3 regions of the Scandinavium sp. M-37 genome follow, and region 1 is predicted to be linked to each of the others. Evidence: predicted binding sites of a transcription regulator. Region 1 holds the regulator's gene; each other region holds the start of a gene.
The links. Region 1 encodes Fur, which represses iron uptake genes when iron is present. Its sites were predicted from a motif close to ATAATAATGAGAACNACTATCAA; they were not measured.
Positions count from the first base shown of each region.

Region 2: a site for Fur is predicted at 2,856-2,878, ahead of exbB (tol-pal system-associated acyl-CoA thioesterase). Genes of this name have one in related genera too.
Region 3: a site for Fur is predicted at 3,470-3,492, ahead of zupT (zinc transporter ZupT). Genes of this name have one in related genera too.

Region 1 covers NZ_JBIGIN010000007.1:111,225-116,651, forward strand. The annotation lists gene ybfF (esterase) at 1-704, shown strand, start outside; gene ybfE (LexA regulated protein) at 836-1,129, shown strand; gene fldA (flavodoxin FldA) at 1,278-1,808, shown strand; gene fur (ferric iron uptake transcriptional regulator) at 2,135-2,587, shown strand; gene chiQ (ChiQ/YbfN family lipoprotein) at 2,683-3,021, opposite strand; gene chiP (chitoporin ChiP) at 3,069-4,481, opposite strand; gene glnS (glutamine--tRNA ligase) at 4,884-5,427, opposite strand, start outside.
Region 2 covers NZ_JBIGIN010000044.1:9,611-15,037, forward strand. The annotation lists gene ACG0Z5_RS21515 (ESA_00282 family adhesion-associated protein) at 120-623, opposite strand; gene ACG0Z5_RS21520 (hypothetical protein) at 727-1,131, shown strand; gene ACG0Z5_RS21525 (cytoplasmic protein) at 1,133-1,564, shown strand; gene exbD (TonB system transport protein ExbD) at 1,628-2,056, opposite strand; gene exbB (tol-pal system-associated acyl-CoA thioesterase) at 2,063-2,794, opposite strand; gene metC (cystathionine beta-lyase) at 3,046-4,233, shown strand; gene yghB (DedA family general envelope maintenance protein YghB) at 4,363-5,022, shown strand; gene ACG0Z5_RS21550 (AraC family transcriptional regulator N-terminal domain-containing protein) at 5,064-5,427, opposite strand, start outside.
Region 3 covers NZ_JBIGIN010000038.1:7,376-12,802, forward strand. The annotation lists gene tolC (outer membrane channel protein TolC) at 1-461, shown strand, start outside; gene ACG0Z5_RS20415 (DUF1190 family protein) at 634-1,296, shown strand; gene ACG0Z5_RS20420 (glutathionylspermidine synthase family protein) at 1,302-2,462, shown strand; gene ygiD (4,5-DOPA dioxygenase extradiol) at 2,520-3,308, opposite strand; gene zupT (zinc transporter ZupT) at 3,505-4,278, shown strand; gene ribB (3,4-dihydroxy-2-butanone-4-phosphate synthase) at 4,347-5,000, opposite strand; FMN riboswitch at 5,103-5,252, opposite strand; gene ubiK (ubiquinone biosynthesis accessory factor UbiK) at 5,375-5,427, shown strand, end outside.

The DNA of each region.
Region 1 (5,427 bases):
TGGTTCACGGCCTTTTCGGTAGCCTGGATAACCTCGGGATCCTCGCGAGGGATCTGGTTGTCGACCACGATATTCTGCAAGTCGACATGCGTAACCACGGCCTTTCCCCGCGATCCGCGGAAATGACCTATCCGGCGATGGCGCAGGATCTTCTCGACACGCTCGATGCCAACGGCATTGAAAAAGCCACGTTGATCGGCCATTCCATGGGCGGGAAAGCGGTGATGGCGTTTACTGCCCTGGCGCCAGAACGCGTCGGAAAATGGGTGGCGATAGATATTGCTCCGGTGAATTATCAGGTGCGTCGTCACGATGAAATCTTTGCGGCCATCAACGCGGTGACCGAAGCCGCTGTCTCAAACCGTCAGCAGGCGGCAGAGGTTATGCGCAAGCATATTAATGAAGAAGGCGTGATTCAGTTCCTGTTGAAATCTTTTGTCGACGGCGAATGGCGCTTCAACGTGCCCGCATTGTGGGATCAGTATGAGCACATCGTCGGTTGGGAACCGATTCCCGCATGGGACCACCCTGCCCTGTTTATTGCTGGCGGCAATTCGCCTTATGTCACCAACGCGTACCGCGACGCCCTGTTAGCGCAGTTCCCACAGGCGCGAGCGCACGTGATTGCCGGGGCTGGACACTGGGTTCATGCTGAAAAACCGGATGCGGTACTCCGCGCTATCCGTCGCTACCTGGCGGAATGATTAAAATCCGAGCAAGCAAGCGCCATTGTGGCTCCCGGCGTTGGCGTGTGGGTTTCGCTCATGTATGATTGCGCGCTATCTGCGCCGGGCCTGTCGTCTGGCGGCTTGTTTCCCCGAAGTCACTCTGAATCATGGCAAAAGAACAAACGGACCGAACGACATTAGATTTGTTCGCAAACGAGCGTCGCCCGGGAAGGCCGAAAACCAATCCGCTCTCACGCGACGAACAGTTACGCATTAATAAGCGTAATCAGCTGAAACGCGACAAAAGCAACGGTCTCAAACGCGTTGAGCTTAAGCTCAATAACGATGCCGTTGACGCACTCAATGAGCTGGCGGATGCCAGAAACATGAGCCGCAGCGAGCTTATCGAAGAGATACTGATGCAACAACTGGCTGCGTTACACGGCCAGGAACGTGACTGAAAACACGAAATCTTTCACTTTCATTTAGCAGTGAGTGCAGTACGGCGCAATTGCAGTTCCCGCGCACTTCTCCTCCTGCTATCATTGCCTTTATCTGTGGGCAACATTCCACCATCATTTCATTACGTTTCAAGAGGTTATTTTACTCATGGCAATCACAGGTATTTTTTTCGGCAGCGACACCGGTAACACCGAAAATATTGCGAAGATGATCCAGAAGCAGCTGGGCAAAGACGTTGCCGAGGTGCATGACATTGCCAAGAGCAGTAAAGAAGACCTCGAAGGTTTCGACATTCTGCTGCTGGGTATCCCAACCTGGTACTACGGTGAAGCACAGTGTGACTGGGACGACTTCTTCCCGACGCTGGAAGAGGTAGACTTCAACGGCAAACTGGTGGCCCTGTTTGGCTGTGGCGATCAGGAAGACTACGCAGAATATTTCTGTGATGCGCTGGGCACCATCCGCGACATCATCGAACCGCGCGGCGCGACCATTGTCGGTCACTGGCCAACCGAAGGCTACCATTTCGAAGCCTCTAAAGGTCTGGCCGATGACAACCATTTTGTTGGTCTGGCCATTGATGAAGATCGCCAGCCTGAACTGACCGCTGAACGCGTTCAGAAGTGGGTAAAACAAATCTCTGAAGAGCTGCACCTGGAAGAGATCAAGAACGCCTGATGATGTCACGGCGCAGCGCCTGCGTTGCGCCGTATGATTGATGAACAAATCGATAGATTGCGTAAAATTAATAGTTATAAGCAATCAAATTAATCGCTACAAATTTTTAACTTTTGAGCACATATCTGTACAATGTCTTCTGTTTTGACGAGGTCGGATGTTTCGCTTTGCAGATGATGCCTCGTTTCTGAAAAGCATACTTTGCTCAGGGTTTGCAGTTTTCATTTAGGCACCGCAGTCCTATAATGAGACGCATTATCCTGAATTCATTCTTAGTAATACTTCCTATAAGGAAGTGTATCGCCTAGCAACAGGACTGATTCCGCATGACTGACAACAATACCGCATTAAAGAAAGCAGGCCTGAAAGTCACGCTTCCTCGATTGAAAATTCTGGAAGTGCTTCAGGAGCCTGACAATCACCATGTCAGTGCGGAAGACCTTTATAAACGCCTCATCGACATGGGCGAAGAAATTGGTCTGGCAACGGTGTATCGCGTTCTGAACCAGTTCGACGATGCCGGGATTGTCACCCGCCACAATTTCGAAGGCGGTAAATCTGTTTTCGAATTGACCCAACAGCATCACCACGATCACCTGATCTGCCTCGACTGTGGCAAGGTTATCGAATTCAGTGATGACTCTATCGAAGCGCGTCAGCGCGAAATTGCCACCAAACACGGCATTCGTCTGACCAACCACAGTCTTTATCTTTATGGCCATTGCGCAGAAGGCGACTGCCGTGAAGATGAGCACGCACATGACGGTGCCGAGAAATAATCGGCCCCCCAGAAAAGTAAAAGCCAACCTGACGGTTGGCTTTTTTATTGGCATTTTTGGCATAACATTGGGGCAATAGCGCCAACCGTCGAGGGTTACGGCTTAGGCGTATTGTTACTGCGAATCTCTTTCCACACCTGATCACAACGGGCTTTGACTGCCTGATCGTTGCCGGTCCGCGTCGCCAGAATACAATTCTGGTAATCCAGTACGCGTACACTTTCCTGATTCGCAAACTGCTGATGGGTCTTGTCAGTTTTCAGCACGTTAAGCACGCTCTGGCAGGCGTCAATTTTATCCGGATTTCCTTCAGCGGTATTGATACAGGCGCTGTAGGCATCTTTCAGCTTGCTGTCTTCTTGTGGTGCGGGAGATGGCTGTGCGCAGGCCACCAGCCCGGAAGCCATAACGGCGATAAGAATCAATTTTTTCATGATACGGCCTTATCAATGCGCGGCAGGTTTACCCTGCCGCACGCGTGTCAGAAGATAGTGAACGGGGCGATAACGATGAACTTCACGTCACGCTCATCCTGGAAGATGTTGCCGTAACCACCGCCCCAGCTTGGGATGTCGGAGTGGTTGTCGTATTGAGTGAAGTGCAGTTTGAACAGCGTGCCTTTCGCACGGCCTTCCTGCACGGTGTACATCGCATCAAAGCTGTAAGAAGACTCTTTGATTTTGTTCGAGGCGTTGTCTTCACGCTGACCCGCGCTGTTGATATACCAGTCTGCCGGTTTGGCATCCCAGGCATACACGTAAGATGCACCGACGGCCCAGCCCGGCATATCCCAATTTTTCAGGTCATACATCGCACCGAAGAACACCGCTTTTTCGCCGTTGGCGTTGAAGTCTGAGCGGTTATCCCACCAGATATCGAGACGACCGTTGGAGGAGGCATAGGTCGGGGTCATACGCTGGAGGAAGTAACCCTGCTGGCCTTCTGCTTTTACCCACGTCCCTTCAAGGCGCAGGTCAACCACGTCAGCCACTTTATAGCCGAAGGTCAGTGCCTGTAACCACGCGGTGCCGTCGTAGATATCGTTAATGGTGTTGCTCTCAACGGTGTCACGCGCCCCATAGAATTGGTAGCTGGTCGAGAGTGGTGCACCGGCGACATCAAATTTGTAGCTGGCTTTGGCGAAGTACTGATCCATAAAGCCTTCTGCCTGACCAAATGCCGCTTCCAGCACCAAGTCATTTTTGAAATCATACTTAGCACCAATGGAGTGCAGATACTCAACTTTGGTCTTCTTATCGTTCTGATAAAAATGATCTGTTTCGAGGTGCCATGGAGCCTTGTATTCGTTGGTCCACATATAGGAGAAACTCAACGCGCCTGCATCACCGTAATCAAAGTTAGCCCCGGCTTCTGCCCCTTGATACGTACCTGGCATAAAGCTCCAGTGCGGCGCTAAAAGCGTTTGCCCGGTTGGCTGAATATAACCTGCTCGCGCCCAGGTTGGGCCCAGTTTGAATTTCGCGGCAGCTTTATAAAGGCTGATTCCACTCTTATCGCCAGAGTAATCTTCGTCGTAACCTTTATTAATGGATGAGAATGCAATTTCGTTTGGGTGTCCGCTTTCTGATGACTCCGCCATTTCAATAGCGGTGAAAGCAGCAATATCAAGGCCGATAAAATCGGCGGCATAGCCAGACTGGAAGTCGAGGTTAGCGTTCCAGGTGGAATGGGAAAGGTTGGTTTTGTACTTGTCGCCGTCGGTGACGTCTTTACGGTCACGTTCACGTTGCCAGTAATAGACACCGCCGGTTAAGGTTGAATCGTCTACGAATCCTGCTGCACTGGCTTGCGGAACTGCAATCCAGCCCGACATTGCGGTGACCCCGGCAATAGCCAGCGCCAGCGTACTACGTTTGCCACTGAACGTACGCATGTGTATATCCTCTTTGACTTTTAAAAACGCGCTCACAAAGGTGAACAGCGATAAAAATAAGTACTGCAAAAAAGTAGCGAGGCAGAAATGTCCTAACGCTATGTCGGTAGACTATTTTTCGCGACGCGAATTATCAATCCTTTTTCCGCACGAAAGCACAAGATTATGACAGGGCGCACATATTTGATTGCGTTTTGTTACAAAGTTGCGTTTTTAAAGGAGATGCCGCAAGGTGCATTAGGCTGGGGTTTTACAACGAATTAGAGAATAACGTCAGTTGAAAATGTAACAAGGCAGAGGCGGTGTTTCATAGATCGAAATGATATTATTTCGCATCACGAAAATGACATAAAAAAAGCGCCGCTCAGGGCGACGCTTCTTCATTTTGCGATAACGGAACGGTTACTCGCCCGCTTTCGCCCAGGTATCACGCAGACCCACGGTGCGGTTAAACACCAGCTTCTCAGCGGTGGTATAACGGCTGTCGAGGCAGAAGTAACCCTCACGTTCGAACTGATGCGCTTTGCCCACTTCAGCGGCTTTCAGCGAAGGCTCAGCATAGCCCTGCTTGATAACCAGTGATTCTGGGTTGATGACAGCCAGGAAGTCCTCTGCGGCCCCCGGGTTCGGCACGCTAAACAGACGATCGTACAGGCGAATCTCAACCGGCAGCGCATGCTGAGCGCTAACCCAGTGGATCACGCCTTTCACTTTACGACCATCAGCCGGATCTTTACTCAGCGTATCGGCATCATAAGTACAGAAGATAGTCGTAATGTTGCCTTCTGCATCTTTCTCTACGCGCTCGGCCTTAACCACGTAAGCGTTGCGCAGGCGCACTTCTTTGCCCATCACCAGACGCTTGTACTGCTTGTTGGCTTCTTCACGGAAGTCAGCGCGATCGATCCAGATTTCCCCACTGAACGGCACTTCACGGCTGCCCATT
Region 2 (5,427 bases), on a different contig from region 1:
TGGCCGTTGCAAGGGTATTGTGACACGCGTCACAATCCACCTCGTTATCGGCAGAACCTGGAGAATTCATAACGTTTTGTGATTATTTTTTTGTGAAATTTTTAAGTTGGGTGTGAGGATTACAACGCTTGCGGATCCACATGCGGGCGCTGATACTCCGGCCACACCAGCGCCACCAGGGACGGATAGGCGTCGAGGCTAAATTCACGAAAGCACTGCTGCAGGTTCAACACGTCGAGATCACCGTGCGAGACCTTTTCGCCATTTACGCAGCGTTTTTTTATATTATCGTAATATTTATACACCGCCGAATTGAGATCGCTGCAGCGTCGCTGGGCCTCAAATAACCCTGCGGTAGCATTTAATTCGGTGATACTCATGCGTTTTATGGTGGCATGAAGAAAATCAATATATTCATGATTGACGCGCCAGTACCATACCGGCGTTATCGCATTCATCAGCACCGAAAAATGGTCTTCACCTTCTTCTTTGCTTAGCAATTTCGCCTGCGGTGGTTGAGGTTTTTCGTTCACCACCTCATTTTTAAACAGACCAGAGATGACGATAAGAATAACAACGGTAAGTAATAGCAGCGCTATCACAAAATAGATAATACTGTTCATGGTTTACTCCATTTTTTTTGATTTTAAATTTACGCCATGATATTGTCAACGAACCTCACATCTTTATCTCTCCTATCCTGTTGAAAATAAAAGGACATCAGGCATGATACCCGAGTCACTGATCCCGGCCCATTTTCACATCTCAAACCCAGAGTCAGCGCCCGGTGTAGCAGAAAATAATGCTGATTTAACTCAGGGCAAGATAACTCTCGACAATTTCGAAGCAGATATATTAGCCGCCCCGGTACGTCATGGTCAGTCGCGCAATATGCTGCTGGAAGAGCGTGACCGTCATATTAAAGACAGGCTATTTCGGGTCATGAAAATCGAAGCCTATGCCCGTGTTCTGAACGACCTTCAAATGGAAGCGGAAATTGATAACCAGGAATTAAGTCAAATTATTGCCGAGTACACCGATAAAATAAATGAGGCCGGGAATGAAATTTGGCTTAATTTGATCACGCAAGAAAAAACAGCGTCTCTTTTTTACGACTTTCAGGCTGAGTAAAATGAAAGAGGGTGATAATAATAACGTTTATTTGACTTTAGACGACAAAAACAGCGATGCGGTGATCCTGAAGCATAATCTTCAGGCACTGAAAAATGAGAAAAATGCGGTAATTGAAGAAACCGCGAAAGCGCTGGTGTCGATTCCCGCCGCGCTGGTACGCATGAAATGGCAGTACCGCCGCGAGATTTACGCTTTCCAGGTGAAAGAGGAAATTTACGGCGCAGCGCTGGCCGAGGTAATCAGCCGTAATCCGCAACTCAAAGAGAAAGTTCTCGCGCATATCGAAGCCAGCTATCAACACCTACTGGGGCGCGAAATCGCCACCCTGCGCCTGAGCCGTAAACTGGCCGACGGCAACTGCCGCACCGCCTGCGTCAATATCGTCGCGCCTCAGGAGCCTCTCCCCACCTCAGCAACGAAGAAAGCCTGAATCAACGCACATAAAAAAACCGGCGCATGGCCGGTTCTTTGTTTATAGCGGTAATGATGCCGATTATTTCGCGGCGGCTGCGTGCTCTTCGCCCACCAGACCGATTTTCAGATACCCCGCCTGGTGCAGCGTATCCATCACCTTCATCATCGTTTCGTAGTTCACGGTTTTATCCGCCCGGAAGAAGATGGTGGTGTCTTTCTTGCCTTCGGTCTGCGCGTTAATCGCATTTACCATCGTTTCTTCGGTGACCGGATCGTTACCGAGGAACATGCTGTTGTCCGCTTTCACCGACAGGTACACCGGTTTCTCCGGGCGCGGCTGTGGCTGGCTGGAAGAGGCTGGCAGATTCACCTTCACGTCTACGGTCGCCAGCGGGGCGGCCACCATGAAGATAATCAGCAGAACCAGCATGACGTCGATGAACGGCGTCACGTTGATCTCATGCATTTCGCCGTTATCGTCCAGATTTTCGTTAAGACGCATTGCCATTGGCTATCACCCTACCCGCAGTTTCTGCGCGGTACGCACCGGCTGAGCGCCGCTGTTGTTGAGGTCAAGATCACGGCTTTGCAGCAGCAGAACCTGCGCCGCGACATCACCGAGCAGCGCTTTGTGGCTGCCAATCATGCGGGCGAAAATGTTGTAGATAACCACGGCTGGGATCGCGGCGAACAGGCCGATAGCGGTCGCCAGCAGCGCTTCGGCGATGCCCGGTGCCACGACGGCGAGGTTCGTCGTCTGGGTCTGGGCGATGCCGATGAAGCTGTTCATGATGCCCCATACGGTGCCAAACAGGCCGATAAACGGTGAAATCGCCCCGATAGTTGCCAGATAACCGTTCCCCCGGCCCATGTGACGACCGGCGGCCGCCACGCGGCGCTCCAGACGGAAACCGGTACGCTCTTTAATGCCTTCGTTATCTTCAGCACCTTCGGAGAGTTCCAGCTCGTTCTGCGCTTCGTTCAGCAGTTGGAGGCTGAGGCTTTTCGCCGGGAAGGCTGCGGCAATGTCGCTGGCCTGGTTCAGAGAGCGGGCTTCGCCCAACAGCTGCTGCTCACGCTTGAGGCGGCGCTTTTGCGACAGCAGTTCGGTACTTTTACTGAAGAAGATTGCCCAGGTGACGACCGATGCCAGAATCAGGCCGATCATAACTACCTTAACCACGATGTCGGCATGATGATACATACCCCAAACGGAGAGATCCGCCTGCATCAAATTATTACCCACTCTGTTTCTCCAGGATCTAAATCACAAAATCTGCTCGTAATCATATCAAAACGACGTCGAATTGATAGTCGTTCTCATTACTATTTACATATTGACGCAATCATCGCTACGTTTCCTTGCGCTGACGCAGTAAAAAAGGCGCTTTGACGCGTTCCGGCAAAATTTTCTGCTTAATCTCGTTGGGTGTCGTACATCCCCGAACAATCATGCTAGTTTAGACGTCCAGACGTATAAAAACAGGTAGATAGAACATGTCCAACAAACAACTTGATACCGTGCTGGTGAACGCTGGCCGGAGTAAAAAATTCACTCAGGGATCGGTGAACAGCGTTATCCAGCGCGCGTCCTCCCTGGTTTTCGACACTGTGGAAGCAAAGAAGCACGCCACCCGCAATCGCGCCAAAGGTGAGTTGTTTTACGGGCGTCGCGGGACGCTGACCCATTTCTCGTTGCAGGAAGCCATGTGCGAACTGGAAGGGGGAGCCGGTTGCGCTCTGTTCCCGTGCGGTGCGGCGGCGGTGGCGAACACGATTCTGGCATTTGTTGAACAGGGCGATCATGTGCTGATGACCAACAGCGCCTATGAACCGAGCCAGGATTTCAGCACCAAAATTCTTAAAAAACTCGGGGTCACGACCGGCTGGTTCGATCCCATGATTGGGGCCGGGATTGCCGATTTGATCCAGCCGAATACTAAAGTGGTGTTCCTGGAATCACCGGGCTCGATCACCATGGAAGTGCATGATGTGCCCGCCATCGTCAGCGCGGTTCGCCGCGTGGCCCCGGACGCCGTCATTATGATCGACAACACCTGGGCGGCGGGCGTGCTGTTCAAGGCGCTCGAGTTCGATATCGATATCTCCATTCAGGCGGCCACCAAATACCTGATTGGCCATTCCGATGGCATGATCGGCACCGCCGTCGCCAACGCCCGCTGCTGGGATCAGCTGCGTGAGAATGCCTATCTGATGGGCCAGATGGTTGATGCCGACACCGCCTATATGACCAGCCGTGGTCTGCGTACTCTCGGGGTCCGTCTGCGTCAGCATCACGACAGTAGCGTTAAAATTGCCGAATGGCTGGCACAGCATCCACAGGTTGAGCGGGTCAATCACCCAGCCCTGCCGGGCAGTAAAGGACACGAGTTCTGGAAACGAGACTTTACGGGCAGCAGCGGTCTGTTCTCATTCATTCTGAAAAAACGGCTTACCGACAGCGAACTGGCGGCCTATCTCGACAACTTTACGCTGTTCAGCATGGCTTACTCCTGGGGCGGCTATGAGTCGTTAATTCTGCCGACCCAGCCGGAGCAACTCGCAGAAATCCGCCCTGACGGCAAGCCTGACTTCAGCGGGACGCTGATTCGTCTGCACGTTGGTTTAGAGAATGTTGACGATCTTCTCCAGGATTTGTCGGCAGGTTTTGAACGCATCGTGTAAAGTGGCATCCGATGGACACAATTTCAGACAGTCCCGCTAAAACTGCCTGCATTGTTGCGCCTGGGATCAAGGCATCCCGGGCGATTCAGGAGTACAATACTCAGAAAATGTTAGTCCACAGGAAAGTCCATGGTTGTTATCCAGCACATTGCCGCCGCACTCTGGCAGCATGATTTCGCCGCACTGGCCGATCCCCACGTCGTAGGCGTGGTGTATCTGGTCATGTTTGCGACGCTATTTTTAGAAAATGGTCTGCTTCCGGCGTCGTTCTTGCCGGGCGATAGCCTGTTGCTGCTCGCCGGGGCGCTGATCGCCAAAGGCGTGATGGATTTTGTTCCGACGCTGGCGATTCTGACCGCTGCCGCCAGTCTGGGCTGCTGGCTGAGCTATATTCAGGGCCGCTGGCTGGGCAACACCAAAACGGTGAAAGGCTGGCTGGCGCAATTACCGACCAAATACCACGAACGCGCCACCTGCATGTTTGACCGCCACGGTCTGCTGGCGCTGCTCGCCGGGCGTTTTCTGGCGTTTGTTCGCACTCTGCTGCCCACCATGGCAGGCATTTCGGGTTTGTCGAATCGCCGCTTCCAGTTCTTTAACTGGCTGAGCGCCCTGCTGTGGGTCGGCGTCGTGACCGGCCTCGGCTATGCCCTGAGCATGATCCCGTTCGTCAAACGCCATGAAGACCAGGTGATGACGTTCCTGATGATCCTGCCGATTTTCCTGCTGGTTGCCGGCCTGCTCGGTACGGTTTTCGTGGTCATTAAGAAGAAGTATTGCAGCGCCTGAAGGCGCTGTTCCCCCCACCCTCGCCCTAAGGCGCGAGGGGATTAAACGCCCTGCATTCCTCTAATACGCGCCGCATCCTCGCCCGGCGTGATGCCGAAATAGCGCTTAAACTCCCGACTGAACTGCGATGCGCTTTCATACCCGACTTTCATCGCCGCGGTGCTGGCCTTTAAGCCATCGTGCACCATCATCATGCGCGCCTTGTGCAAGCGGTACGTTTTCAGGTACTGCAACGGCGAGGTGCTGGTCACCGATTTGAAGTTGTGGTGAAACGCCGAAACGCTCATGTTGGCTTCCGCCGCCAGCTGATCGACGCTGAGGTTTTCGGTGTACTGACTTTCAATCCGCTTCAGCACCCGGCTTATCAGGCTGAAATGCGTCTGGCGACTCACCAGCGCCAGCAAC
Region 3 (5,427 bases), on a different contig from region 1:
ACGTGGTTCAGACCGTGCGTTCTTCCTTTAACAACATCAATGCGTCCATCAGCAGCATCAACGCCTACAAACAGGCCGTTGTTTCTGCACAGAGCTCTTTAGACGCAATGGAAGCTGGCTACCAGGTCGGTACCCGTACCATCGTTGATGTGTTGGATGCGACCACTACGCTGTATAACGCCAAACAGCAGCTCTCCAACGCCCGTTATAACTACCTGATTAACCAGCTTAATGTGAAATCAGCGTTGGGTACGCTTAACGAGAACGATCTGCTGGCGCTGAACGGCACTCTCGGCAAAGGGGTTTCCACTTCTCCGGAAGCCGTTGCCCCTGAGAACGCCCAGCAGGATGCGAACGCAGATGGCTACAACGGTAACAGCGCAAGCACCGCTCCAGCGGCTCAGCCTGCCAGCCAGCGTACCACCTCCAACAGCACCGGCTCCAACCCGTTCAAAAACTGATTCGGGCAACCCCGGCGGCACCGTTCCGCCGGGGTTAAATCACTTTCCCGTTCTTCCCCGCCAAATTAACGTAAGGCAACGTAAAGATCCCCTTCACAAGCCTCTCATCGCTTCAATTTCAACCACTCATCCACTATCCTGAGCGCTACCACTGGGTCCAGGATGAAAGATAATGAAACGGACAAAAACAATTAATCACGCTTCGTTCCGCAAGAACTGGGGCGCACGCCATCTGACGCCTGTCGCGCTGGCGATCACCGCCGTATTTATGCTTTCCGGCTGTGAAAAATCTGACGAAACGGTGTCGATGTATCAAAACGCCGACGACTGTTCGAGCGCGAACCCAGGCAAAAGCGCCGAATGTACCGCCTCCTACAACAACGCTCTGAAAGAAGCCGAGCGCACCGCGCCGAAATACGCCAGCCGTGAAGACTGCGTGGCCGAATTCGGTGAAGGCCAGTGCCAGCAGGCACCTGCTCAGGCAGGCATGGCCCCGGAAAACCAGGCGCAGGCGCAAAGCAGCGGCAGCTTCTGGATGCCGTTGATGGCAGGCTACATGATGGGCCGTATGATGAGCGGGGGCTTCCAGCAGCAGCCGCTGTTCAGCTCGAAAAACCCAGCTAGCCCGGCGTATGGTCAATACACCGACGCCAGCGGCAAAGGTTACGGCGCCGCCCAATCGGGCCGTACAACCACCGTACCGAAAACCGCGATGGCACCGAAACCGGCCACCACCAGCACCGTGACTCGCGGCGGCTTTGGTGAATCGGTCGCGAAACAATCCACCATGCAGCGCAGTGCCGCTGGCACGTCAACCCGTTCTATGGGCGGCTGATTATCATGGAAAGAGTCAGTATCGTTGAGCGCCCGGACTGGCGCGAAAAAGCCACTGAATATGGCTTCAATTTTCACACCCTGTATGGCGAACCGTACTGGTGTGAAGATGCCTATTACAAACTGACCCTCGGCCAGGTCGAAAAGCTGGAAGAGGTGACGGCTGAGCTGCACCAGATGTGCCTGAAGGTGGTTGAACGCGTGGTCGCCAGCGATGAGCTGTTGACCAAATTCCGCATTCCAAAACACACCTGGAGCTTCGTGCGCCAGTCATGGCAAACTCAGCAGCCTTCGCTCTATTCGCGCCTCGATCTGGCGTGGGACGGTAAAGGCGACCCTAAGCTGCTGGAAAATAATGCCGATACGCCAACCTCACTGTACGAAGCGGCGTTTTTCCAGTGGATCTGGCTCGAAGATCAGCAGAACGCGGGCAACCTGCCCGCAGGCAGCGATCAGTTCAACAGCCTGCAAGAAAAGCTGATTGAACGCTTCGCTGAACTGCGCGAACAGCACGGTTTTGGCCTGCTGCATTTCGCCTGCTGTCGCGACACAACCGAAGACCGTGGCACGGTACAGTATCTGCAAGACTGCGCCAATGAAGCGGGTGTGGCGAGCGAGTTCTTGTATATCGAAGATATCGGGCTTGGCGAAAAAGGACAGTTTACCGATCTGCAGGATCAGGTTATCGGCAACCTGTTCAAGCTGTATCCGTGGGAATACATGCTGCGCGAGATTTTCTCCACCAAGCTGGAAGATGCTGGCGTGCGCTGGCTGGAACCGGCGTGGAAAAGCATTATCTCTAACAAAGCCTTGCTGCCGATGCTGTGGGAAATGTTCCCGGATCACCCGAATCTGCTGCCTGCTTATTTCGCCGAAGATAACTATCCGCCAATGGATAAGTACGTCATCAAGCCGATTTTCTCTCGTGAAGGCGCCAATGTGTCGATCGTTGAAAATGGTAAAGTGCTGGAAGCGGTGGAAGGGCCTTACGGTGAAGAAGGGATGATCGTCCAGCAGTTCTATGAACTGCCGAAGTTTGGCGACAGCTATACGCTGATCGGCAGCTGGTTGATCAACGATCAACCCGCCGGGATCGGTATCCGTGAAGACCGGGCGTTGATCACCCAGGATCTGTCACGTTTCTATCCGCATATCTTTGTCGAGTAATTTTTTGCCCGGCGGCGGCACCTTTCCGCCGGGCCTACGCGTCAGCGTCACCAGGTTTTAACCTATCTGTACCGATAACATGCTCAAACTGCCCATTTCGATGCCATCGGTCGGCAGCGTAATCGGCTCTTTGCCATCCCATGCGCCTAACACATACAACAACGGCAGATAGTGATCCGCCGTCGGGTTAGACAGCGCCCCGCCTTCGTGATCAAGATAGTTCACCAGCGGGTGATCCTCTGTCGGCCCTTGCCAGCGAAGATTCTCTATCACAAATTCGTTGAATGATGTCGCCCACGGATACGGCGTATTTTCACCATGCCAGCGCGCGGTACGCAGGTTGTGAACCACATTCCCGCTCGCCACCAGCATGATGCCTTCATCACGCAGCGAAGCCAGCTTGCGCCCCATTTCCATATGCCAGGCGGGTGGTTTGGTGCTGTCGATACTGAGCTGTACCATCGGGATATCGGCCTCTGGGTACATCTTGATTAATACGCCCCATGAGCCGTGGTCGAAACCCCAGGCTTCTTTATCGAGCGTAACCGGCACCGGGGCCAGCAGCTCAACCAGACGCTGTGCCAGCTCAGGCGAACCCGGCGCCGGATAATGCGTGTCGTACAACGCCTGCGGAAAACCACCGAAGTCGTGGATCGTTTTCGGTGCTTCCATCGCCGTCACACCCGTCCCGCGAGTAAACCAGTGCGCGGAAATCGCGACGATCGCTTTCGGGCGCGGCAGCGTGGTCCCGAGTTGCTGCCAGGCGCGGGTGTACACGTTATCCTCCAGCACGTTCATCGGACTACCGTGACCTAAAAACAGCGCTGGCATACGGGAAGAAGACATGGTGATATCCTTACAGGAACAGTCGATTTGATGGCTCTACATTACGCGCTTTCTGAACCCGAAGAACTCAGATAACGGTGATGAAGATCATCAGGAAATTTGAATGTAAGGACACGTAAAAGCGCGATTTCCCCTCTCGCTTTCGGGGAAAGAGATCTTTACTATAAATGATAATCATTATCATGAAGGAGTTTTCATGTCAGTACCTTTGATCCTGACCTTGCTCGCTGGTGGGGCCACCTTCATTGGGGCTGTCCTCGGCGTTATTGGCCAAAAGCCCTCCAACCGCGTGCTCGCGTTCTCGCTGGGCTTTGCCGCGGGCATTATGCTGCTGATTTCCTTAATGGAGATGCTGCCTGCCGCCCTCGGCACTGAAGGCATGTCTCCGGTTCTCGGCTACGGCATGTTTGTGGTCGGCCTGCTGGGCTATTTCGGTCTCGATCGCCTGTTACCGCACGCCCACCCGCAAGATTTAATGCAGGGTGATAAAGCGGTGATGCCGCGTAACCTGCGCCGGACCGCCATGTTACTGACGCTCGGCATCAGCCTGCACAACTTCCCGGAAGGCGTGGCCACCTACGTGACAGCCAGCAGTAATCTGGAGTTAGGGTTTGGCATTGCGCTGGCGGTGGCGTTGCACAATATTCCTGAAGGACTGGCGGTCGCCGGGCCGGTCTATGCCGCGACGGGCTCAAAACGCAAAGCCATTTTCTGGGCCGGGATTTCCGGAATGGCCGAAATTCTTGGTGGCGTACTGGCGTGGCTAATTCTCGGCTCGCTGGTGTCCCCGGTGGTGATGGCGGCTATTATGGCGGCGGTTGCCGGGATTATGGTGGCGCTGTCGGTGGATGAACTGATGCCGCTGGCAAAAGAGATCGATCCGCATAACAACCCAAGCTACGGCGTACTGTGCGGGATGTCGGTGATGGGGCTCAGCCTGGTGCTGCTCCAGTCGATGGGATTCGCTTGAGGTTACGCTCTGCCAGATAACAAAACGCCGGGAATCTCCCGGCGTTGTTCATTTCACGTCAGACAAGCTTAGCTGGCCTTACGCTCATGCTTTTGGCGGTATTCCACCAGGTCTTCGATGGTCACGACTGGCATGTTGTGTTCCTGAGCAAACTTGATGCACTCCGGCGCACGCGCCATGGTGCCGTCGTCATTGGTCAGCTCACACAGGACGCCCGCAGGTTTGAAGCCTGCCAGGGTCACCAGATCGATAGTCGCTTCGGTATGACCGCCGCGCGTCAGCACGCCACCCGCCTGCGCACGCAGTGGGAACACGTGGCCCGGACGATGCAGGTCAGACGGCTTCGCGCCATCGGCAATGGCGGCGCGGACGGTGGTCACGCGGTCAGCGGCAGATACGCCGGTGGTCACGCCGTGTGCGGCTTCGATAGTCACGGTAAAACCGGTGCCGAAGGCGCTGGTGTTGTTTTCCACCATCATCGGCAGGTCGAGCTGCTTACGGCGTTCTTCGTTGATGCACAGGCACACGATGCCGCTGCCGTGGCGAATGGTCAGTGCCATCTGCTCAACGGTCATGGTTTCGGCGGCAAAGATCATATCGCCTTCGTTTTCGCGGTTTTCATCGTCGAGCACCATCACTCCGCGACCTTCGCGCAGCGCGGATAACGCGTGTTCAACGCGTTCGAATGCAGTACCAAAAGAGGAAAGTAGCGTCTGATTCATGGTAAAAGACCTCATTAAAATTATGGTTACCAGAATCAGGGCAGTCTTAGGAGTACCGACAAAGCGGCAAAAAAATAACGTGAGCGGGCCGTGCCCGTGGATCGTTACTCTCTCCCATCCGGACTCTAACCGTCGGCCCCGGAATTACACCGGATCTGCTGACCTTCAGACTGGCGTCTGAAGCGCTCGCGGGCTTTCAACCTGAGTTGATTTACCGCCGGTGGGGAATTTCGCCCCGCCCTGAGAATAAGCGAGATAACTATAACGCTAATGATTATTGGCGGCAATGCATAAGCTTCAAACATTTCTGGTTTATAGGCCCGGCATAAGGCACTACAATAAGCTGTAAAACCGACCAGATCAGGGAAACCGTAATGATTGATCCGAAGAAAATTGAACAGATCGCCCGCCAGGTTCACGAGTCAAT